Linked DNA regions of Thioclava sp. GXIMD2076. The protein of the gene in region 1 interacts with the protein of each later gene in a pairwise test. Links are inferred from orthologs where the notes say so. Each region holds a gene or a part of one and is shown in the gene's direction. Other genes may lie near its edges. The genes, in order: ybgC and WDB91_RS10215.

What was found.
Region 2: the proteins of ybgC (region 1) and WDB91_RS10215 interact in binary tests that used the Escherichia coli proteins (3 or more experiments, as listed by UniProt). The link is inferred for Thioclava sp. GXIMD2076 from one-to-one orthologs.

The regions. Positions count from the first base shown.
Region 1 is NZ_CP149932.1:1,220,151-1,236,218, forward strand. What follows is about bases 6,894-9,619. They hold ybgC (tol-pal system-associated acyl-CoA thioesterase), read left to right. Parts: upstream 6,894-7,918; coding sequence 7,919-8,320; downstream 8,321-9,619. Other genes in these bases: WDB91_RS06080 (DUF924 family protein), read left to right, coding at 6,894-7,146; WDB91_RS06085 (hypothetical protein), read left to right, coding at 7,204-7,914; tolQ (protein TolQ), read left to right, coding at 8,438-9,133; WDB91_RS06100 (ExbD/TolR family protein), read left to right, coding at 9,137-9,607. In the rest of the region: fsa (fructose-6-phosphate aldolase), read left to right, coding at 57-710; WDB91_RS06050 (hypothetical protein), read right to left, coding at 778-1,092; WDB91_RS06055 (DUF484 family protein), read left to right, coding at 1,335-2,051; WDB91_RS06060 (tyrosine recombinase XerC), read left to right, coding at 2,055-2,975; WDB91_RS06065 (hypothetical protein), read left to right, coding at 3,326-3,736; WDB91_RS06070 (CDP-alcohol phosphatidyltransferase family protein), read left to right, coding at 3,914-4,618; WDB91_RS06075 (BCCT family transporter), read left to right, coding at 4,871-6,493; more of WDB91_RS06080, read left to right, coding at 6,592-6,893; WDB91_RS06105 (cell envelope biogenesis protein TolA), read left to right, coding at 9,627-10,925; Tol-Pal system beta propeller repeat protein TolB, read left to right, coding at 11,072-12,400; peptidoglycan-associated lipoprotein Pal, read left to right, coding at 12,467-13,000; tol-pal system protein YbgF, read left to right, coding at 13,003-13,839; tRNA lysidine(34) synthetase TilS, read left to right, coding at 13,913-15,118; ATP-dependent zinc metalloprotease FtsH, read left to right, coding at 15,202-16,068.
Region 2 is NZ_CP149932.1:2,074,408-2,081,133, forward strand. What follows is about bases 1-2,763. They hold WDB91_RS10215 (acyl carrier protein), read left to right. Parts: upstream 1-1,146; coding sequence 1,147-1,380; downstream 1,381-2,763. Other genes in these bases: fabD (ACP S-malonyltransferase), read left to right, coding at 1-47; fabG (3-oxoacyl-[acyl-carrier-protein] reductase), read left to right, coding at 182-919; WDB91_RS10220 (diguanylate cyclase), read left to right, coding at 1,656-2,763. In the rest of the region: more of WDB91_RS10220, read left to right, coding at 2,764-3,065; WDB91_RS10225 (GGDEF domain-containing protein), read left to right, coding at 3,156-4,691; fabF (beta-ketoacyl-ACP synthase II), read left to right, coding at 4,846-6,105; endolytic transglycosylase MltG, read left to right, coding at 6,105-6,726. UniProt on the Escherichia coli protein: Carrier of the growing fatty acid chain in fatty acid biosynthesis.

The DNA.
Region 1 (16,068 bases):
TCGCGACACCACGTTTTGCGCTATCAGTGCCGCGACTGCCCATCTGGAGGACACCAATGAAATTCTTCGTCGACACGGCCGATGTGGCCGCCATCAAGGAACTCAACGATCTCGGTATGGTCGATGGCGTAACCACCAACCCTTCGCTGATCATGAAATCGGGGCGCGATATCCTCGAGGTGACCAAAGAGATCTGCGACATCGTCACCGGCCCGGTCTCGGCCGAGGTGGTCGCCACCGAAGCCAAGGACATGATCGAAGAAGGTCTGAAGCTTGCCAAGATTTCCCCCAATATCGCGATCAAGGTTCCGCTGACCTGGGACGGTCTGACCGCGTGTAAGGCTTTCGCATCCGAAGGCCATATGGTCAATGTCACCCTGTGCTTTACCGCGGCGCAAGCGATCCTTGCGGCCAAAGCCGGTGCGACCTTCATCTCCCCCTTCATCGGTCGTCTGGACGATATCAATCTCGACGGGCTGGAGCTGATCGAGGACATCCGCACCATCTATGACAATTACGAGTTCAAGACCGAGATTCTCGCGGCCTCGATCCGTTCGGTCAACCACATCACCGATTGCGCCAAGATCGGTGCCGATGTCATCACCGCCCCGCCGGCTGTCATCAAGGGTATGGTCAAGCATGTGCTGACCGACAAGGGCCTCGAGCAGTTCATGGCGGACTGGGCCAAGACCGGCCAGAAAATCGTCTGATCACCGGATCGGCATGATCCAGGAAGGGGCCTCGGGGCCCCTTTTTCATATCTGGCGGTGTCAGGTCCTAGGCCTTGACCTGTCGGGCGGTGCGCGGCGTCTCCGTGCCGCCGGATGCCGCGTCCGGCTGGCCGCTCCGCAAAAGCGTCAGAAGCGCATTGCGCAGGGCAGGATGGCGATGGGAAAGGCGCAGGAGCTCCTCGACATCATCATCGATATGCACGCCGAAAACGATATAGGGAAAGTTCAACCCGTTGGTCTGACAGATCTCTGTCAGGCTGCTGACCGTCGGGTCATTGCCATCCTTCAGGACAGAATGCAGATAGCCCGGCGATTTGCCTGCTTTCAACGAGGCTTGGCGCATCGAAATCCCGATACGCATAAGCTCTTTCTGAAGGCGGGAGCGAATTTCACTCGTCGAGTAACTAAGCATGGTTATTTTATTTAGCTCTTAAATTCACGAAGAGTAAGTCTAATTTTCTTTTATGTTCACTGACATACTCAATGAATCCAATCTAATAGCTCATGACCGGAATTCGTTGGCTGTCTTCGCGTGAACCTCTTGGGAAAAATGCGGAAATTTGGTAGATTAGCTGACAGAGCCGTTTTTAAAGGCATTTTTCCATGACACAAGCCGGTTTGACGCAGCCCTTGCGTGAAAAGATTCTGTCCGACCCCGATCTCATTCTGGATGATCCGGCCCTGATGCAGGTGCTGATCGGTGCCGATGATGTGATCGGGGCGGGGAAGGTTGTCGATCTGCGCTCGGTTGCAATGAGACGGCTCGAGAGCCGTCTGGACCGGCTCGAGGATACCCATCGCTCCGTGATTGCCGCGGCTTACGAAAATCTCGCGGGTACCTATCAGATCCACCGTGCGGTCCTGTCGCTGCTTGCGCCGCTGGAATTCCGAGGTTTTCTGGCGGTTCTGCATGAGGAAGTGGCCGAAATCCTCGAGGTCCAGTCGATCCGGCTGGTGCTCGAGACCCATCAATCCGAGGCCGATCCGGCACTGCGGCATATGGGCAAGGTGCTCTGTCTGGCCGAGCCGGGATTTTCCGCCGAATATATGCGTGACGGACGTCATGCCTCTCAGGATCCGATCCTGCTGCGCAAGACCCCCGAGGCGGGCACACCCGTCCATGATACACGTCCTGACAGCCAGTCCGAAGCGATCCGGTCGGAGGCCGTTCTGGCGCTGGATCTGGGGGCGGGGCGGCTGCCGGCGATGCTGGTGTTGGGGTCGAACGATCCCAACCGGTTCAAGGTTTCGCAAGGCACCGATCTTCTTGGCTTTTTCGGCGCGGTCTTCGAGCGTATGATGCAGAGGTTTCTGGGGTAGGTCATGATTGGTATGTCGGACGGGCTGCGCGATGCGATGCAGCGTTGGCTTTTGCATCTGCGCGGGCTCGAAGGAGCCTCCGAGCAGACGATCATCGCCTATGGCGCGGATCTGCGGGGGTTTCTGGCCTTTATGCACCAGTATCACGGCGAATCGCTGGGCGTTGCGCGGATCGCACGGCTGAGCACCGGCGATATGCGGGCATGGATGGCACATGAGCGGGGGCGGGGGCTTTCGGCGCGCTCTCTGGCGCGCGCGTTGTCTTCGCTGAAAAGCTTCATCCGCTGGCTGTCGGATCGCGAGGGGTTCGACGCGACCGCACCCCTCTCGGCCCGTCCGCCGCGGTTCCAGCGCAAATTGCCCCGTCCGCTGGCCGAGGATGCGGCGGTCGCGATGATCGAGCAGGTCGATCTGCAGGCGCAGGACCCCTGGGTGGCGGCGCGAGACACCGCCGTGCTGACGCTTCTCTATGGTTGCGGGCTGCGGATTTCGGAGGCGCTGTCGCTGACTGGCGCCGATCTTCCTCTGGGCGATAGCCTGACGATCATGGGCAAGGGGCGCAAGGAGCGGATGGTGCCGCTTCTGCCGGTGGCGCGCCAATCGGTCGAAACCTATCTCGGGCTCTGCCCCTTCCCGATGGCTCAGGACATGCCGATCTTCCGTGGCAAGCGGGGCGGGGCGCTGAACGGGCGGCTGATTGCGAAGGCGATGGAGCGGGCTCGCATGGCGCTGGGGCTTCCGGCGACGGCCACGCCGCATGCCATGCGCCATAGTTTCGCGACCCATCTCCTGAGCCATGGCGGCGATTTGCGGGCGATTCAGGAGCTTCTGGGCCATGCCAGTCTGGCCACGACGCAGGTCTACACGGCGGTCGATCAGGCGCGGCTTATGGAGGTGTATCGCGCGGCCCATCCGCGCCGCTAATGGAAAGAGCCGGTAACCGGAATTTTCCGGTTATCGTTAGGTAAATTTTTAAATGTAAACCGGCTACCTATCAGAAATGTCAATGGGTTAACCATATTCTGGCAAGGTTTCGTTCATTTTGCGGGCGCAGTTTCTGGAGACGTTTCAAGTTCAGAAAGGAACGCGATATGAACGTATCCACCCTTGCCAGTAGTGCAAGTGTCGCGTCCGCGCTGCAGGCTCTCATGGCCACAAGCAGCACGACGACGGACGATGACGAAAGCACGACTGACGTCGGGGAGACGCAGGCTGCAGCTCCCCCTCCGCCGCCCCCTCCCCCCCCTTCCGGCAGCGGCGCCGATTCCGAATCCATGTTTGTTTCTTTGTTTGGCGATACGAGCGAGGCCTCGTCATCGTCCTCGACGACCAGTTCAACGGTTACACTGAGCGATGATGAAGAGGTCTTCGATCTCGATGGCGATGGTGCCCTCTCCTCGATGGAGCAGGCGGCCTATGACGCATCGCTCGGCGAGGAAGCGGTCTCGGAGACCGACGGGACGGAGGCTGCGATGATGATGCCCCCGCCGCCTCCGGGGCCGCCGCCGGGTCCGCCACCGTCCGATGAGGATGAAGGCGTCCCGACAGCCCAGTCTGTTATTGAATCACTGGCTGCTACAGCTACCGAGGATGCCGAGACGGCGGATGCGCAGGATGACATGCGCCGTGTTCAGCAGTTTGAGCAACTTCTGGCAGAAACGCTTGGAGGCGTGTTGCAGGGCTGAACCGCGGCCCGAGAGACATGGCTTGAACGGGAAGGGCGGCTCTGCGCTGCCCTTCTTTATGCCTGAGGCCGGATGTTTCCGCAGCCCTGTGCGATATGTATCATATCCGTCCTACCGGTCCGCCCCGTGCCATGTCAGCGCTTGAACCACCGCAGTCTTTGCGGCATGACCAAAGACATGATGATAAGAACCAAAGCCCTATCGGTCCATTTCCTTACCGCAACCGGCGCGGTGTTTTCCCTGCTGGCGCTTGATGCCGCGGTCGAACGTAACTGGAGCGTCATGTTCCTGTGGCTCGTCGTGGCGCTGGTCGTTGACGGGATCGATGGCCCCTTGGCACGACGCTATGACGTGAAACATAACGCACCGGTTTTCGATGGCGTGCTGATGGATCTGATTATCGACTATCTCACCTATGTCTTTATCCCCGCCTATGCGCTGTTCAAATCCGACCTGTTGCCGGGCTGGCCGGGCTGGCTCGTGGTGGTGGCGATTACCTATTTCAGCGTGGTGTATTTCTCGGATACACGAATGAAAACAAAGGATAACTCCTTCTCAGGTTTCCCGGGATGCTGGAATATGGTGGCGATTGTGGTTTTTGCGACGACGCCTTCGCCGCCAGTCATTCTGGTGCTGGTGCTGATCTGCACGATCGCGATGTTCCTGCCGCTGAAGTTCATCCACCCCGTGCGCACACAGCGCTGGCGCAAGCTGTCGCTGCCGGTAGCGCTGGCGTGGGTAGTGTTTGCCGCCATTGCCGCCTGGACCGATTTCCAGTCGGGGCCGCTGGTGCATAGCGGTCTGGTGGTGACCTCGCTCTACCTGCTTTTTGTCGGGATCGTTCAACAGCTGGTGCCGATAAAGACCGCCGCTTCTCGCTGAGGCGATCCGGACATAGTCATCTTTTTGCGATCCGTCGGGGAACCCGGCGGATTTTTGCTTGTTCCTATGGTGGAAAGTTTTTGAGAGATAGTCCATAAGCGCCACGAAATGTCGTTTTTGGAATATCCCTTTGCGGACGCGACGCTGTGATGGGTCGGGGCTGTGCGGAAAATCGCGCAGCACGGGCCGTGCGGCGTTCTGGCCGCGGAGCTCACCAGAACGATAAAAGTGAAACGGGACAGGAGAGACTGCATGGCAGAGTCAAGGGATCAGGATGAAGATCTGGGTGTACCCGCGCCCGAGGGCACGGCTGCCCCGATCGATACCGATTACAGCGTCGGTCAGGATAATATCGAAGGCAGTGTCGGGCGGATCGCGTTCGACATCCATAACCCGGTTTTCGCCATCTCCGGCGCGGCTGTCGTTCTTTTCGTGCTGTTTACGTTGGTCTTCCCCGACACCGCGCAGGGCCTCTTCAGCTGGCTCTTCTCGTCGGTGACCGGCGGGTTCGACTGGTTCTTCCTGACGGCGGGCGACATCTTCGTGCTGTTCAGCCTGTTCCTGATCGTCTCGCCTTGGGGCAAGATCCGCTTGGGCGGGTCCGAGGCCACGCCTGATTTCGGTTATCCGGCATGGTTTGCCATGCTCTTTGCCGCAGGCATGGGCATCGGGCTGATGTTCTATGGCGTGGGCGAGCCGCTGACCCATTTCTCGACTTCTTTCGCCGGTGCCGCCGGTGCGCCGCTTGGCGGGGCCGAGGGCGACAACGAGGCCGCCTTCAAGCTGGGTATGGCCGCGACCATCTATCACTGGGCGCTGCATCCTTGGGCGATCTATGCGGTTCTGGCCCTCGCGCTGGCGCTGTTCTCCTATAACAAGGGCCTGCCGCTGACGATCCGCTCGGCCTTCTACCCGATTTTGGGCGAGCGCATCTGGGGCTGGCCGGGCCATGTCATCGATATTCTGGCGGTATTCGCGACGCTCTTCGGTCTGGCGACCTCGCTGGGCCTTGGCGCCACGCAGGCCAATGCCGGTCTGCATGCGGTCTTCGGTATTCCGATCTCGACCACCATCCAGGTGATCCTGATTGCGGCCATCACCGGTGTCGCGTTGATCTCGGTGCTGCGCGGGCTCGAGGGCGGCGTGCAGAAACTCTCCGAGATCAATATGATTCTCGCGCTGGTGCTTCTGCTTTTCGTGCTGTTCACCGGTCCGACGCTGACGCTTCTGGGCGATATCGGCACGGGGCTTGGCGCCTATCTGACCGAGCTTCCGGCGCTGTCGAACCCGTTCGGGCGTGAGGATACCGGCTTTGTTCAGGGCTGGACCTCCTATTACTGGGCATGGTGGATCAGCTGGTCGCCGTTCGTGGGCATGTTCATCGCGCGTGTCTCGCGCGGGCGCACCGTGCGCGAGTTCATCGTCTGCGTACTGCTGATCCCGTCGCTGGCCTGTGTGGTCTGGATGTCGATCTTTGGCGGTGTCGCGCTGCAACAGGTGATCATGGATGGCTATCAGGGCGCGGTGGATGCCGATATCTCGGTGAAGCTGTTCCGTGTGCTCGACCAGCTGCCGCTGTCGCAGATCACCTCCGTGGTGGGGGTGATCCTCGTGATCGTCTTCTTCGTGACCTCCTCGGATTCGGGCTCGCTGGTGATCGACACGATCACCGCAGGCGGCAAGGTCGATGCGCCGGTCCCGCAGCGGGTGTTCTGGGCGACGTTCGAGGGCGTCGTGGCGATTGTGCTGCTTCTGGGCGGTGGCCTGTCGGCGCTGCAATCGATGGTCATCTCGACGGGGTTGCCCTTCACCATCGTGCTTCTGGTGATGTGCTATTCCATCGTGAAGGGGCTGCAGGCGGAAAAGAAGGCCTGAGCGAGATCTCCGAACTGTGAAACGGGCGCCTCTCGGGGCGCCCGTTTCCATTTGATCCATGCGTCCTATCTGTGCAGCCCATGCCCGAGGAGGCCCGCATGACCTATGACCACCCCGCAGATGTTCTGGAGTTTTGGTTCGCGCCCGAGCACCGCGAGAGCTGGTTCGAGAAGAACGAGCTGTTCGACGGCCTTATCCGCGACCGGTTCGGGCCGCTACAGGCGCAGGCCACAGAGGGCGCTCTGGCGGCATGGCGCGAGAAGGCCGAAAGCGCTCTGGCGCTGGTGATCCTGCTCGACCAGTTTCCCCGCAATATGTTCCGTGGCACGGGCCATGCTTTTGCCAGCGATGCCCGGGCGCGCGAGGTGGCCGGGCACGCTCTGACGCAGGGATTTGATGCGCAAGTGAAGGCGCTCGACCCACAGGCACCGGCCTTTTTCTATCTGCCCTTCATGCATTCCGAGGATCTGGCCGATCAGGACCGCGCCGTAGCGCTTTACGAGGCGGCGGAGGATGAGAACGGGTTGCGCTTTGCCCATGCACATCGCGACATCATCGCGCGGTTCGGGCGTTTCCCGCATCGCAACGCGGCGCTCAAACGCGAGAGCACCAAGGAAGAACTGGCCTTTCTGGAAACACATAAAGGCTTTTGACGCCTTTTTCTCCGTGGGCAGAGGCCCTATGATCGGGCCCAAGACAAGAGGATCATGATGACCGACACCGATAGCCTGACGCCCGAAGAGATCACCGCATTGTTCACCCGCGCGGATGGGCAATACCATTTCGCGCGCTGGGGCCGTCCGATCGTGCCGATCGTGTTCGGGGTGCAGGAAGAGACGCTGCAGATCATGAAGGGCGCGCTGGAGGCGATTGCCGCCCTCTCGGGTCATAAGCTGGCCGAGACCGATCCCGAGATTGGCGCCAATCTGATGATCTTCTTCTTCCGCGACTGGCAGGAGCTGCTGGAGGTGCCTAATCTCGACCATATGCTCCCCGGATTGCAGGATCTGGTCGTCCGGCTTGATGATGCGGGGGCCACCCATTACCGCACCTTCCGCTTCGATGATCAGGGGGCGATCCGCGCCTGTTTCAGCTTCGTGCGGATGGACGAGGCCATGGCCGAGGTGCCCGCCGAGACCATCGCGCTGGGGCAGGCGGTGCAGATGATCCTTGCATGGGGCAACGAGGCCTGGACCGGGCGCTCGCCTCTGGGATTGGCGCGTGGGGCGGCGGTGCTGCGTCCCGAGGTGGCAGCGGTGATTGCCGCGGCCTATGATCCGGTGATGCCTGCCGTGTCCGGGGACGCCTCCCATGCGCTGCGCCTCTTCGCCCGCGCCAACATGATGCGCGAGAAGGCCGAGGCCGCAAGCGCCCGCATGGCGCAGGATATGGCCGAGGCCAAGCTGGCGCCGAAAGGGTAGAGTGATGGCCTTCGCGTTTCCCGTCCGCGTCTATTACGAAGATACCGATCTGGCCGGCATCGTCTACTATGCCAATTACCTGAAATTCATCGAGCGCGGCCGCAGTGAGTGGATCCGCTCGCTGGGTGTCGATCAGGCGCGCATGAAAGCCGAGACGGGCACTGTCTTTGCCGTGCGACGGGTCGAGGCGGATTATCTCAAGCCCGCCAGATTCGATGACGAGCTTGTTGTGATGACGCGGTTGGTCGCCGAGACCGGTGCGCGGATCGTGCTTGCACAGGAGGTGACACGGGCGGGGGAGGTGCTGTTTTCGGCGCAGGTCACGCTTGTCTGCCTTAACGAAACGGGGGCGGCACAGCGGATATCTGCCGAAATACGCCGGAAGCTGGCTCCAAGCCTGCATTGAGTGCGCAATTCGCCCCTAGGTGACGTAGATGTTATGGCGCGCCCCCTTTATGTGCGCTAAAATCGCTGCCAATCAACCCGCGACAAACGCGGCCCCTATTTGACGAGCAGTAGACCGATGGAAACAGACGTGCTTGGCACGGCGCAGCAGATGGATTTCTCGCTGCTTGCCCTTTTTGCCCATGCCTCCCTAACCGTAAAACTCGTGGTAATCGTGCTGATGCTGTCCAGCTTCTGGTCCTGGGCGATCATCATCCGCAAGTTCATTTCGTTCCGCGCGGCACGCCGCGAGGCCGAGACTTTCGATCAGGCCTTCTGGTCGGGCGAGCCGCTCGATGAGCTGTTCGAGCAGATCGGCACCCGTCCCGATGGCGCGAGCGAGAAGATCTTTGCCGCAGGTATGCTGGAATGGCGCCGCAGCCACCGGCAGGATGGTAACCTGATCGCGGGTGCGCAATCGCGTATCGAGCGCTCGATGGATGTCGCGATCACCAAGGAAAGCGAGAGGCTCAATCACGGGCTGCAATTCCTCGCGACTGTCGGGTCGACCGCGCCCTTCGTTGGTCTCTTCGGGACCGTCTGGGGGATCAAGGTGGCGTTCGAGGAGATCGCGATCTCGCAGAACACCTCGCTGGCCGTCGTGGCACCGGGGATTTCAGAAGCACTTGTGGCCACCGCCATCGGTCTGCTGGCCGCAATCCCCGCCGTGATCTTCTACAACAAGCTCTCGGGCGATGCCGACCGTATCGTTGGCGGCTACGAGGCCTTCTCGGACGAGTTCTCCACCATCCTCTCGCGCCAGCTGGACGCCTGATCCATGGGCGGTGGCGTAGCAAAGAACTCCAACCGGAGAGGGCGTCGCGGACGCGGGAAGCATCAGGCCATGGCCGAGATCAACATCACGCCGATGGTCGATGTGATGATGGTGCTTCTGGTCATCTTCATGGTGGCTGCGCCGATGATGACCGTCGGTGTGCCGCTGGAGCTGCCCAAGACTTCTGCCAAGGCGGTGCCGACCGAGCAGGAAGAGCCGCTCACGGTGTCGCTGCAGCTGGATGGCACGGTGTCGCTGATGAATTCGAGCGTGCCCGAAGACGAGCTGGTGGGCCGTCTGGAGGCGATCGCCAAGGAGCGCGAGAGCAACAAGATCTATCTGCGCGCCGATGGTGGTATCAATTATTCCCGTGTGGTCGAAGTGATGGGCGCGCTCAATGGCGCGGGCTTCAACAACATCACTCTGGTGACCGAATCCGGTGGTCCGTCGCTGACGGGACCGGCGAAACAGTAAGCGCAAGGCACGCAACTACATGCGGACGGAACGGGCATATAAGATCGGCATCTGGGTGTCGGGGATTATCCATGTAGGGATCATCCTCTGGGCCGTGCTGGGCGATCTGCTGTTTACACGCGATCCGGTCGATCCGATCCAGATGACCTCTGTATCGGTGATCTCGGATGCCGATTTCCAGGCCATGCAGGCCGCCGCCCCCAAGGCGGGCGAGGTGCAGGAAACCGCGCCGGAGGCGATCGCGGCCCCCGAGGAGGATGTCTCTCCGGCCGAAGACACGCCTGCGCCCGAGGAGGCGCCCGATCCGGCACCGCAGGAGGCCTTGGCCGAGCCCGAGCCCACGCCCGAGGCGAAGCCCGATCTATCGGATGTGCAGGAGCCTGCTGAGCCTACCGAGGTCACGGAAGTTCCGCCCTCGATGATGCCCGAGGTCGAGGAGCCGCAGGATACCGCGACGCCCGAGTTCAGCCCGCGCCCCATTGCCAAGCCCGCGCGCCGCGTCGCGCCCGATCCGATGCCCACGCCTGAGCCGGAGGCACAGGTGGCCGAGGTGCCGAAAGAGGCCACTCAAGAGGCCGAGGCCCCCGAGCCCGAGACACCCAAGGAAGAGGCACAGCAGGCGCAGGCGCCCGAGGAATCGGGCACCGAGATCGAGACCGAGGCGTCGAAGCCGGTGGAAGAGGCCAAGACCTCGGCTCCGCCCTCGAGCCCCAAGCCGCGCACCAAGCCTACCCCGCCCAAGAAGGAAGAGCCCAAACCCGAGCCGGTGAAGACCGCAGCATCGGAAAAGGCATCGGATAAACCTGCTGATAAGCCGGCAGAGAAAACGCCCGAGAAGAAAGCGGATACGCCTGCCAAGAAGCCCGCCGAGAAGAAACCGGCAGCGGCCAAACCCGCGGCACCTGCGCCCAATACCGAGAAGGCCGTGCAGGATGCGCTGGCACAGGCTCTGGGGGGCGAGGGCACCGGGGGCACCGGCAATGCGCCGATGGGGCCGCCGATGACCAGCGGCGAGAAAGACGCGCTGATCGTGGATGTGAAGCAATGCTGGAACGTGGGCGCGCTGTCGTCCGAGGCGCTGCGCACCACGGTGACCGTCTCGGTGCAGATGCAGCCCGACGGCATGCCGATCGCCAGCTCGATCAAACTGGTGGGCTCGCAGGGGGGAAGCGATGCTGCGGCAAAACAGGCCTATGAGGCCGCGCGCCGCGCCATCATCCGCTGTGGTTCGGACGGCTTCCCGCTGCCTGCGGAGAAATATGGCCAGTGGAAGACCATCGAGATGGACTTCAACCCCTCCAAGATGAGGATGCGCTGATGCCGGAAATCCCGTTTTCGGCAAATAATCGCGAGACCGCGTGCGGATGTGATGCGCCTGTCGCGCATTCCGCGCTACAACCGACAAAACCTGCCCGTCCGCATGGGACGGGCGCGGACCAGACAAGGAGTGTTTCGATGCTGCGTATGATGATGGCCGGACTGGCTGCCGCAGGTGTGATGTCGGCGGGGCTGGTTGCCACTCCGGCCATGGCGCAGGATGGCGGCCCGCTACATGTCGAGATCACCGATGGCGTGATCGAGCCGCTGCCCTATGCGATGCCCACCTTTATCGCCGAGACGCCGGATGCCGCGAAAGTGGCACAGGATATTTCCAGCGTGATCAATTCCGATCTCTCGGGCACCGGCCTCTTCCGCCAGATCCCGCAGGATGCCTATATCCAGCGTTTCTCGAGCTTCGGCACGCCGGTCAGCTATCCCGACTGGACGGGAATCAAGGCGCAGGCGCTGGTGGTGGGCGCGGTCTCCATGCAGGGCGGCAAGGCCGTGGTGAAATTCCGTCTGTTCGATACCTATTCCGGCGCCGAGATGGGCGAGGGCCAGCAACTGGCCGCCACGCCGCAAAGCTGGCGCCGTCTGGCGCATAAGGTTGCCGATACGATCTATTCGCGCATCACGGGCGAGGGCGGCTATTTCGACAGCCGCGTGGCCTTCGTCTCCGAAACCGGCCCCAAAAATGCCCGTCAGAAACGTCTCGCGATCATGGATTATGATGGCGCGAACGTGAATTATCTCACCGATTCCAGCACCATCGTGCTGGCGCCGCGCTTCTCTTCGGACGGGTCCAAGCTGATCTACACCACCTTCGAGACCGGCTTCCCGCGCATCAAGATGATGAATGTCGGCAATGTCAGCTCGCAGCTCCTGCCCGAGACCCCCGGCACGATGACCTTCTCGCCGCGCTTCTCGCCCGATGGCAGCTCGATCCTCTATTCGATGGAACAGAACGGCAATACCGACCTCTTCCGCATGAGCACCGGTGGCGGCGCGCCCCAGCGCCTGACCAATAGCCCTGCGATCGAGACGGCCCCCTCCTACAGCCCTGACGGCTCGCAGATCGTGTTCGAATCCGACCGTTCGGGCACCCAGCAGCTCTATGTGATGAGCGCGAATGGCGGCGAGCCCACGCGGATCTCCTTCGGCGAGGGACGCTATTCGACGCCGGTCTGGTCGCCGCGCGGTGATATGATCGCCTTCACCAAACAGCATGCGGGCCGTTTCCACATCGGCGTGATGCGCACCGACGGTTCCGAGGAGCGCCTGCTGACGGCCTCGTTCCTCGACGAGGGTCCGACCTGGTCGCCCAATGGCCGCGTGATCATGTTCACCCGCGAGAGCCCCGGTGCGAGCGGCAGCGCGAGCCTGTGGTCGGTGGATATCTCGGGCCGTAACCTCAAGAAAGTGCCGACCCCGAGTGCTGCCTCCGACGTGACGTGGTCACCGCTCCTGCAGTGACATTCCCAAGCGAGCCAAATACTGTTACCGTGCTCATGACGAGCTTCTGACATAATGGAAAAACCTATGAAAACCGCAATCAAAGCCGCCCTGCTGCTGAGCGCATTGGGCCTTGCCGCGTGTAACAATCCCGACCGCTTCGGCGACGGGTCGGGCGTCACCGATCCGGGCGGCGCTTACGGCAGCGGCTATGGCGACGGCTCGGTAAGCCAGGGCAATATCTCGGACCCGAACTCGCCCGCCTATTTCCAGAAGACCATCGGCGATATGGTCCATTTCGTGGTTGACCAGTCCACCCTAACGCCCGAAGCGACCCAGATCCTGACGCAGCAGGCACAATGGCTGACCTCGCATCCGAACTATACCGCCGTGATCGAAGGCCATGCCGACGAGCAAGGCACGCGCGAATACAACCTCGCCCTCGGTGCCCGTCGTGCAAGCTCGGTGCAATCCTTCCTGATCAGCCAAGGCGTGAGCGGCAACCGTCTGCGCACCGTCTCCTATGGTAAAGAGCGCCCGATCGCGGTCTGCTCGGCTCCCGAATGCTACGCCCAGAACCGTCGCGCCGTGACGGTGATCGCGCAAGGCGCAGGTTCCTGATGATGCGCGCGCTGAAGGGGGTAGTCTGCGGTCTGGCACTGATGGCGGGTCTGCCCGCCTTCGCGCAGGACCAGCAGTCTCTGGCCGATATCCGTTCGGAACTGGCGCAGCTCTCGACGCAGGTGCAAAGCCTGCGTCAGGAGTTGGTCTCGTCCGGTTCGCAGGGTCTGCAGGCGGCGGGCGGTGCCTCGGCGCTGCAACGTATGGATACAATGGAAGCGTCGCTCTCGCGCCTGACCTCACAGACCGAGGAACTCCAGAACAAGATCAACCGCGTTGTCAGCGATGGCACCAACCGGATCGGCGATCTGGAATTCCGTGTTTGCGAGATGGAGCAGGGCTGCGATATCGGATCTCTTGGCACGACCAAGCCGCTGGGCGGCGAGGCCGCAACCGCAGCACCGGCACCGGCGCCGGCGGCATCGAACGGATCGGGGCAATCGAGCGCCGATCTCGCGATGAACGAACAGTCGGACTTCGATCGGGCCAAGGGGGTGCTCGATCAGGGTGACTTTCCTCGCGCCGCGAAAGAGCTTGCGGCCTTTGCCCAATCCTATACGGGCGGCCCGCTGAGCGACGACGCGCTCTATTATCAGGGTGAGGCGCTGCAGAAATCCGGCGATATGGCAGGGGCGGCGCGCGCGTGGCTCAATGCCTTCTCGACCTATCCCGATGGCGACAAGGCACCGGAAAGCCTGACCAAACTGGGTTGGGCGCTGGGGCAACTCGGCCAGCGTAACGAGGCCTGCACGGCCTTGGGACAGGTGGGCACCCGCTATCCGCAGGCAACGGCCGTCTCGGAGGCACAATCCGAGATGTCGAAGCTCGGCTGTATGTGAGGCGCCCTTGTCGGACCATGAGAATACCCAGACTGCCGCGCCGTGTCGCGGCAGTTTGTCTTTGAACTCCCCGATGCTCGAGCGATTCATCGGCCGTCTGGCGGGGCAGCGCGTGGCGCTGGCCGTGTCGGGCGGCGGGGATTCCATGGCGATGCTGTATCTGCTGGCGGGACGGCTGGATCTTTCGGTCGTGACCGTCGATCACGGGCTGCGCCCCGAAGCGGCTGACGAGGCGCGCATGGTGGGGCAGGTGGCACAAAGCCTTGGCCTTACCCATCATACGCTGCACTGGAACGCGCCTGCGGGCGGCAACCTGATGGATCAGGCGCGCCGTGCGCGGATCGGGTTGATGGGCGAATGGGCACGGGCGCAGGGCATTGGCCATATCGCGATGGCCCATACAGCCGATGACGAGCTGGAAACTTTTATCATGCGCCTTGCGCGGGCCTCGGGGCTGCAGGGCCTGTCGGGAATGCGGCATGCGTGGTGCGAGGCGGGAGTCATGTGGCACCGTCCCATGCTGGATCTCGGGCGGGGGGCGTTACGCGATTATCTGCGCAACCGAGGGGGACACTGGGCCGATGATCCGTCCAATGACAATCCCAAATACGAGCGCGTGCGCATCAGGAAGGCCGCCCCGCAACTCGCCGCACTGGGCCTGACGCCCGAGGTGATCTCTGCGAGTGTGGCCCATCTGGCCCGCGCCGAAGAGGCGCTTTCGCAGGCGCTGGTGGGGATGGTTGCGCGTCATGTGACGGTGGATCGTGGCGATGTGCTGGTGTCGCTCGATGGGCTCGAGACCGAGCTTCAGGGAGAATTCCGGCGCAGGCTCTGGGCCGTGATTCTCGGCTGGATCAATGGCGGGGAGTATGCGCCGCGCGGCACCAAGCTGGAGGCCTTCTGCCACGATATTGGGCAAACCCGGACGCTGGCCGGTGTCCGCCGCAGCCATGACGGTGATTTTATCCGCTTTACCCGCGAGTTGGCGTCTGTTCAGGCATTGGTGGTGCAGGGGGGTGAGGTGTGGGACCGATGGCGTCTACGGGGCTCGCAGGACGGGATCGGCCTGCAGGGCCTGAGTATAGGCGCCCTTGGCGAGGCGGGGCTGGCCCTGTGCTCGGACTGGCGCGAGACAGGGCTGCCGCGCGCCTCGCTTATGGCCAGCCCCGCGGTCTGGGCAGGTGAAACGCTTGTTGCCGCCCCCTTGGCAGGGCTGCCGAATGGCTGGATTGCAGAAATTGCCGTCCCGTTTGCGCCCTCAATGCTATTCACCCGTTGAACCCTGAGCCTAAATCCCTATTTTCATTCCAACGGTTCCCCGCTCTACACTTTGGGGGGCCAAAATGAATTGGAGGTTTTTCCTTGGGTAATGCGCGCAATCTTGCCTTTTGGGCCGTGCTGTTCGTGCTGATCCTCGCCCTGTTCAACCTGTTTGGGGATGGACAGAACGCGATGAATTCGCAGCAAGTCGATTATTCCGAGTTTATTCAGGCGGTCGACAAGGGCAATGTCAGCAATGTCCAGATCGATGGGGAGGATGTGCGCTACCAGCTGAAAGACGGCACTGCGACCTATTCCACCGTCAAGCCGCTGACCGACCCGATCGCCGAGCGGCTGATCTCGTCGGGCGTGCAGGTGAAAGTGGTCAAGCAGGCACAGTCCGGCTTCATGTCGCTCTTGGGCGTCTGGTTGCCCTTCCTCGTGCTCATCGGGATCTGGATCTTCTTCATGAACCGGATGCAGGGCGGCGGCAAAGGCGGCGCGATGGGCTTCGGCAAATCCAAAGCCAAGCTTCTGACCGAGAAGCAGGGCCGCGTGACCTTTGACGATGTCGCAGGCATCGACGAGGCCAAAGAAGAGCTGGAAGAGATCGTGGAATTCCTGCGCAATCCGCAGAAATTCAGCCGCCTTGGCGGTAAGATCCCGAAAGGCGCATTGCTGGTTGGCCCCCCGGGGACTGGTAAGACGCTTCTGGCGCGCGCGATTGCGGGCGAGGCGGGCGTGCCCTTCTTCACCATCTCGGGCTCCGACTTCGTGGAGATGTTCGTGGGTGTCGGTGCAAGCCGCGTCCGTGACATGTTCGAACAGGCCAAGAAAAACGCGCCCTGTATTGTCTTTATCGACGAGATCGACGCTGTGGGCCGTGCCCGTGGTGTGGGCATCGGCGGCGGCAATGACGAGCGCGAACAGACCCTCAACCAGCTACTGGTCGAGATGGATGGTTTCGAG
Region 2 (6,726 bases), 850 kb from region 1 along the record:
AGGCCTTCGGCACCCCTGCCGATATCGCCAAGTTGAAAGAGGCGTAAGGGGCGCTGCCCCTCTGGAGCCCTTCGGGGCTCCATTCACCCCGGGATATTTAGAGACGCTGGAAGGGGCCGTGGAGCCGCTTTCGCACTGTAACACGACCCGCTTGCGCGGGCATCGAGAGGAAGGAAGAGGCATGTTCGATCTGACGGGCAAGTCGGCGCTGGTGACCGGCGCATCGGGTGGCATCGGTGGCGAGATCGCCCGCGCGCTGCATAAGGCGGGCGCGAAAGTCGCGCTGTCTGGCACACGCGAGGCGCCGCTGAAAGAGCTGGCCGAGGAGCTGGGCGAGGGCGCGTTTGTCTGCCCTGCGAATCTGGGTGATGCGGCCTCTGTCGAGGCGCTGCCGAAGGCGGCGGTCGAGGCGATGGGCTCGCTCGATATTCTGGTCAATAACGCGGGCATCACCCGTGACAATCTCTTCATGCGCATGTCGGATGACGAGTGGAATTCGGTTCTGGACGTGAACCTGACCTCGGCCATGCGCCTGATGCGCGGTTCCATGCGGGGGATGATGAAGGCACGCTGGGGCCGGATCATCAACATCACCTCCATCGTGGGGGCCACCGGCAATCCGGGGCAGGTGAATTATGCGGCGGCCAAGGCGGGGCTTGTGGGCGCGTCGAAATCGCTGGCCTACGAGGTTGCCTCGCGCGGGATCACCGTGAACTGTGTGGCACCGGGCTTCATCCAGACCGCGATGACCGACAAACTCAATGACGAGCAGAAGGCCAAGATCCTCGCACAGATTCCCGCAGCCCGTATGGGCAGCCCCGAGGAAATCGCGGCAGCCGTGCTGTATCTGGCGGCACCGGAGGCCGGTTACGTCACGGGCGCTACGCTGCATGTCAACGGTGGCATGGCCATGATCTGACCGGTTTGCCCCTTGTTTTGTTGAACTCGGGGCGAATTTCCGGCCGATTTTGGGCGGGTGCGTTTAACCGCTTGCCATAGGCTTTCACACTGGCTATTCAGCGTGCAGTCGGGTCGGTGGCAGGAATGCGATCGGCCGCTTCGTTTGGTCATGAGGCGGACGGAGTCTTGAAGCCGCTCTTTTGAGCAATTCAGATGGGCGCAGCCCACGAAACTGGAGAAACAGTTATGAGCGATATCGCAGATCGCGTTAAGAAAATCGTCGTTGAGCACCTGGGTGTCGAAGAAGACAAGGTCACCGAGAATGCTTCCTTCATCGACGATCTGGGCGCAGACTCGCTTGACACCGTCGAGCTCGTGATGGCTTTCGAAGAAGAGTTCGGCATCGAGATCCCCGATGACGCAGCCGAAACCATCCAGACCTTCGGCGACGCGGTCAAATTCATCACCGAAGCCTCCTAATCCTTCGGCGATAGCTTATATAGACGGCGCTCTTTGCAAGAAGGGCGCCGTTTTTATTTTTGCATCTATGTTCTGCTTGCGGCAGGCGGAAGATTGCCGTAGCGGAAATCTGGAAGCTTGCGAGAATCTGCCAGAACCAATTAGAGATTGTGATGGGTCGCGGGGGCTTTCCCCCGCAGACAGAAGCTTTTGTGATTATGTATTAGACCGATCCCGCTTGTATGTTTAAGGCCAATTTGGAAGTTGGGATCACTAGTGGAGTCGGGACCAAGGCAATGACGACTATCCGAGCGGCACATTGGATCAGACGGGGGGCGGCTGTCATCGCGGCGCTCGTGTCTGTTGTGGTGCTCGTGGCCGAGATCATGCCGATGCCGGTCATTCCGTCCGTTATGATGGCGCCGCTGACGCCGCGCGCATTTTTCTCCATCATCGGTCTTCTGATCTCGCTGATGACGTTCCTGCCGCGGAATGCTGCAGGACGCCGGATCCAGACCGGGATCGGTGGGGCGGTCATTCTTGCGGTCTGCGCAACGGTTGCACTCAGCCTCAGGGATATGGCGGTTAGCTTCGAGACGGTGGGCTGGGTGCCGTTGCAGTTATTCCTGAGCGGCGAGATCCTGTTTGTCCTGCTTGCGGCCTCGCTGGTGTTACAGGCGATGCGCTATTACATCTCGGGACAGTTGTTGGTGCTGGTTGGGATCGCCTTCCTGCTGAGCGCGGTTTCCGGCAATCTCGACCGCTCGGAGGCGTTTCTCGGTCTGGCCGATCCGCAATTCCTGTTGGCGGGACTGATGCTGACGCTGTCGGTGCTGCTCTATCAACCCCATCGCGGGGCGGTGCGGATCTTTCTGGCATCCCATCGCGCCAGCGGTGTGGCGCGGCTGCAGCTCTGTCTCGGGGTCGCGGGGCCTGCACTTGTGGGAATGCTGACGGTCGGGGCGGTGAATGTGCCGGTGGTGCAGATCTATGGCGGGCTGATCGTCTCCAATATGATTGCGTTCAATATGGTCGTGATCGTGCTGAACGCGGTCTATTCCGAGCGCAGCGATATTAGCCGTCGCCGTGTCGAGCGCAGCCTTGCGCGTCAGGCGTTGCGCGACAGCCTGACGGGGCTTTTCAACCGTGTGATGTTGCGCCGCCGGTTCGAGCGGGCGGTGCAGCGCGCCCAAACGGATCACGAATTCTTCTGCATGCTGATTTTCGATCTAGATTACTTCAAAAAGATCAATGATATGGGCGGGCATGAGATCGGCGACCAGGCTTTGGTGCGGGTGGCGCATGTGATCTCGGACTGTCTGGAGCGCGAGGATACCGCCGCGCGGCTGGGGGGCGAGGAATTTGCGGTCATCTTGCGCAATACCGATCTGGTGCAGGCCGAGTTGCGCGCCGAGCAGTTCCGGCAGGCGATTGCGGCCCTTCAGGTGCGCATGCGCAACGGGCGCTGGCAGTATCTGACGACCTCCATCGGCGTCGCGCAATGGATGGCGGACGAGAGTTTCGACCAGTGCTATGCCCGTGCCGATGCCGCGCTGTATCAGGCCAAGGCGCAGGGGCGTAACCGTGTGGGGATCGCACCGATCAGCTATGACCCGCTCGATACGATGGAGGTCACTGATGTGCCGGCCTCTGATGCCGAGCGTAATGTGGCGATGTTGCAGCTGGCTCGTGCAACTTTTAAGTGAATTTCCGATCTGCGTTTAACGTAGCGTTAGACTAAACAGGCTTTCCTTCTGGGTGCCGCGGCGGAGCTGCGATATGTCATGGAGGGGATCATGCTTTCTGACGAGCAGACACGCGCGTCGAGCCGTTCGATCAATTCGGAGCGGACCTCCATGGCGGACTGGTTTTTCGTGGTCTCGATCTTTCCGGCATTGGCGGTGTTGCTGCTGGCGATGGTCCCCCTCTTCGGGCATTGGCTCCCGCAATCGGGCATTTTCTCCGCTATTCCGTTGGTCAAAGGCACGCATCCCATGACTTCGATCATGGCGATTCTCCTGTCGGTCTCGCTGTTGCTGCCATTGGAGGGGCGCTGGACGGGTCATGTTGCCCGTTTGCTGGCAGGGCTCTGCCTTCTGCTGGCGGCGGGGCGGTTTGTGCCACAGTTGTCGTCGGTCTACGAACTATCCCAGCATAATGTGAAAACCGGCTATAACTCGGCTATGGTCTTCTTGATCCTGTCGCTTGCGCGGATCGGGCTCGAGGGGGAGCGCCCCAGCCTCGGTCAATTCGCGACCTTTACCGCGCCGGTGATCTTGTTTCCTGCCCTAATCGGCTATATTTTCGGCGATGACGGGCTGTATGGCTATATGTCGCTTGCCACGGCATTGATGGCGGGCGGGCTTATTCTGGGGCTTTTGTGCCGCCGCGCGACAACGGGACTCGTGGCCTCGTTATTTCTGATGGATATGTTCCGCGTCGATCTGGCGCTTGGCGTGATCGCACCGGTCTTCGTGGGGCTCGGGCTGGTATATTTCATGGGATATGGCCCCTATCGGCAGATTGTTGCGGTGGTCATCGCGCATACGGTGGCGTTGAATGTGCTGATCCAGATCGTGGGAATGCACCGGTCTTCCGCGATCGAGCGGCGCAGACGCGAGCTGGAGGAGCAGAGGCTCTGGGATATCGTGACCGACGAGGTCACGGGGCTCTACAATCGTGGCGCCTTGCGCCAGAGATTTTCGGAAATGGCCGATGAGGCGCGCGAGACCCGTGCCGCGCTCAGTATCGTGGTGCTCGATCTTGACGGGTTCGACCGTGTGAATGCCCTGTCGGGATTCGAACATGGCGACAAGGTCTTGCGCGATGTGGCGCAGGCGATACTGCCTTTGATGCGCGATGACGATTTTATCGGGCGGGCGCATGCTGACGAATTCCTGATTTTCTTGCCGGGGTTACGGGCAGCCGAGGTTGCCGTGATTGCCCGACGGCTATGCAAGGCGGTCCGGATGTTGGGACACCAGACGGAAGACGGTCCGTTGACTGCCTCGGCGGGGGTTGCGCGCTGGCATTTTTCAGAGACCTCCAAACAGCTCTATGAACGTGCACTCGCCGCGTTGGAGGTCGCCCGTATCCGTGGGGGCGATCAGGCATGCGTTGCCCCGGGTCCTGACGGGACAAATGCCGTCTGGCGCACCGTGGAGGACGCACCGGTTGCGGGATGGACGCCGGTGACCCCAAGCCCGGGAAGCGGAGCGGAAGATGGCGCGCCAATGCCCGAGCAGGGCAAGAGCACGCTCGACCAGTGGCAGCTGCCCGAGTTCTCCGATCTTTCACAGGTCCGTCTGGCCAGTGCGAAGCCTGGCGAGTAGGCTGCATTCCAGCGACGCTCTGCGCGTGATCTGGCGTAAAACTGCCGTCTTTGCGTCGGGAAAGCCTGTATTTGGCTGTTGCTTTGAATTGCGCGCGAGGGAATGCGCGTGTATGTGATGCCCGAAGGTTAATTAGCCACAAGAGGTATGGCATATGCGTCGGGTCGTCGTCACAGGTCTTGGAATGGTTTCTCCGCTGGCTTGCGGTGTCGAGGAAACTTGGTCGCGTTTGCTGGAGGGCCAATCGGGCGCCGGCCCGATTACGCGCTTTGATGCCTCGGACGTCGTAACGAAATATGCCTGCGAGATCCCGCGCGGTGATGGCACCAACGGCACGTTCAACCCCGATGACTGGATGGCGCCGAAAGAGGCCCGCAAGGTCGACGAGTTCATCCTTTACGGGATGGCAGCGGCTGATCAGGCGGTCAAGGATTCCGGCTGGGCGCCCGAGACAGACGAGGAGCGCGAGCGCACCGGTGTAATGATCGGCGCAGGTATCGGCGGTCTGAAGGCGATTGCCGATACGGCCATCCTGATCAAGGAGCGCGGCCCCAAGCGTGTCTCGCCCTTCTTCATTCCCTCGGCGCTGATCAACCTCGTCTCCGGTCAGGTCTCGATCAAGCACGGTTTCAAGGGGCCGAACCACGCGGTCGTGACCGCCTGCTCGACCGGTGCACATGCCATCGGCGATGCCGCACGTCTGATCCAGTGGGGCGATGCGGATGTGATGGTGGCCGGTGGTGCCGAAAGCCCGATCTGCGAGATCGGGATCGCGGGCTTCAACGCCTGCAAGGCGCTCTCGACCAAGGCCGAGGATCCGACCAAGGCCTCGCGCCCCTATGATGCCGATCGCGACGGGTTCGTGATGGGCGAGGGGGCCGGTGTCGTGGTTCTGGAAGAATACGAACATGCCAAGGCGCGCGGTGCGAAGATCTATGCCGAAGTGATCGGCTATGGTCTGTCGGGCGATGCCTACCACATCACCGCGCCCTCCGAGGATGGCGATGGTGGCTTCCGTTCGATGAGCATGGCGCTGAAACGCGCAGGTATCGAGGCTTCAGAGATCGATTATATCAACGCGCATGGAACTTCGACCATGGCCGATACGATCGAGCTGAAAGCGGTGGAGCGTCTGATGGGCGATGCGGCTTCTAAAGCCACCATGTCCTCGACCAAATCCTCGATCGGTCACCTTCTTGGCGCGGCCGGTTCGGTGGAAGCGATCTTCTGTATCCTCGCGATCCGCGACCAGATCGCGCCGCCGACGTTGAACCTCGATAATCCGGCGGTCGAGACACCGCTCGATCTCGCGCCCAACGCGCCGGTCAAGCGCGAGATCAACGTGGCGCTGTCCAATAGCTTCGGCTTCGGCGGCACAAATGCCAGCCTCGTGCTGCGCAGGGTGGTGGACTGATGTGGCGTAACATCACGTCCAATTTCCTGACTGCCATGATCGTCATCCTCGTGCTTGTCGCGGGGATGGTGGCATGGGCCAAGCGGGAATATACGGTGACCGGTCCGCTGACACAGGCGATGTGTCTGCGGGTCGATCAGGGCGACAGCTTCGTCAAGGTCTCGGCCGATCTGAAGTCAAAGGGCGCGATCTCCTCCGGCTATATCTTCCGGACCGGCGCGGATTATACAGAAAAGGGCGGCAAGCTGAAATTCGGTTCCTATCTGATCGAGCCGGGCGCGACGATGGAACAGATTGTGGACCAGATCACCCGTGGTGGTCCGTCGACCTGCGGCTCTGAACTGGTTTACCGTGTGGGCGTGAATGCACAAACGCTGGCGCTGCGCGAGCTGGATCCGGCGACCGGCATGTATGAGGAACTGGCCAAATACGATCCCGTGGCCGATCCCGAGCCCGACGGGTTCAAGGAGCTGGTCGAAGAGAAGAACATCACCAACCACCGGGTAATCCTCGCCGAAGGCGCTACCAGCTGGCATATCGTGCAGGCACTGAAATCCTATGATTTCCTGTCGGGCGATGTGAAGGATATCCCGGCCGAAGGCAGCCTTGCACCGCAGAGCT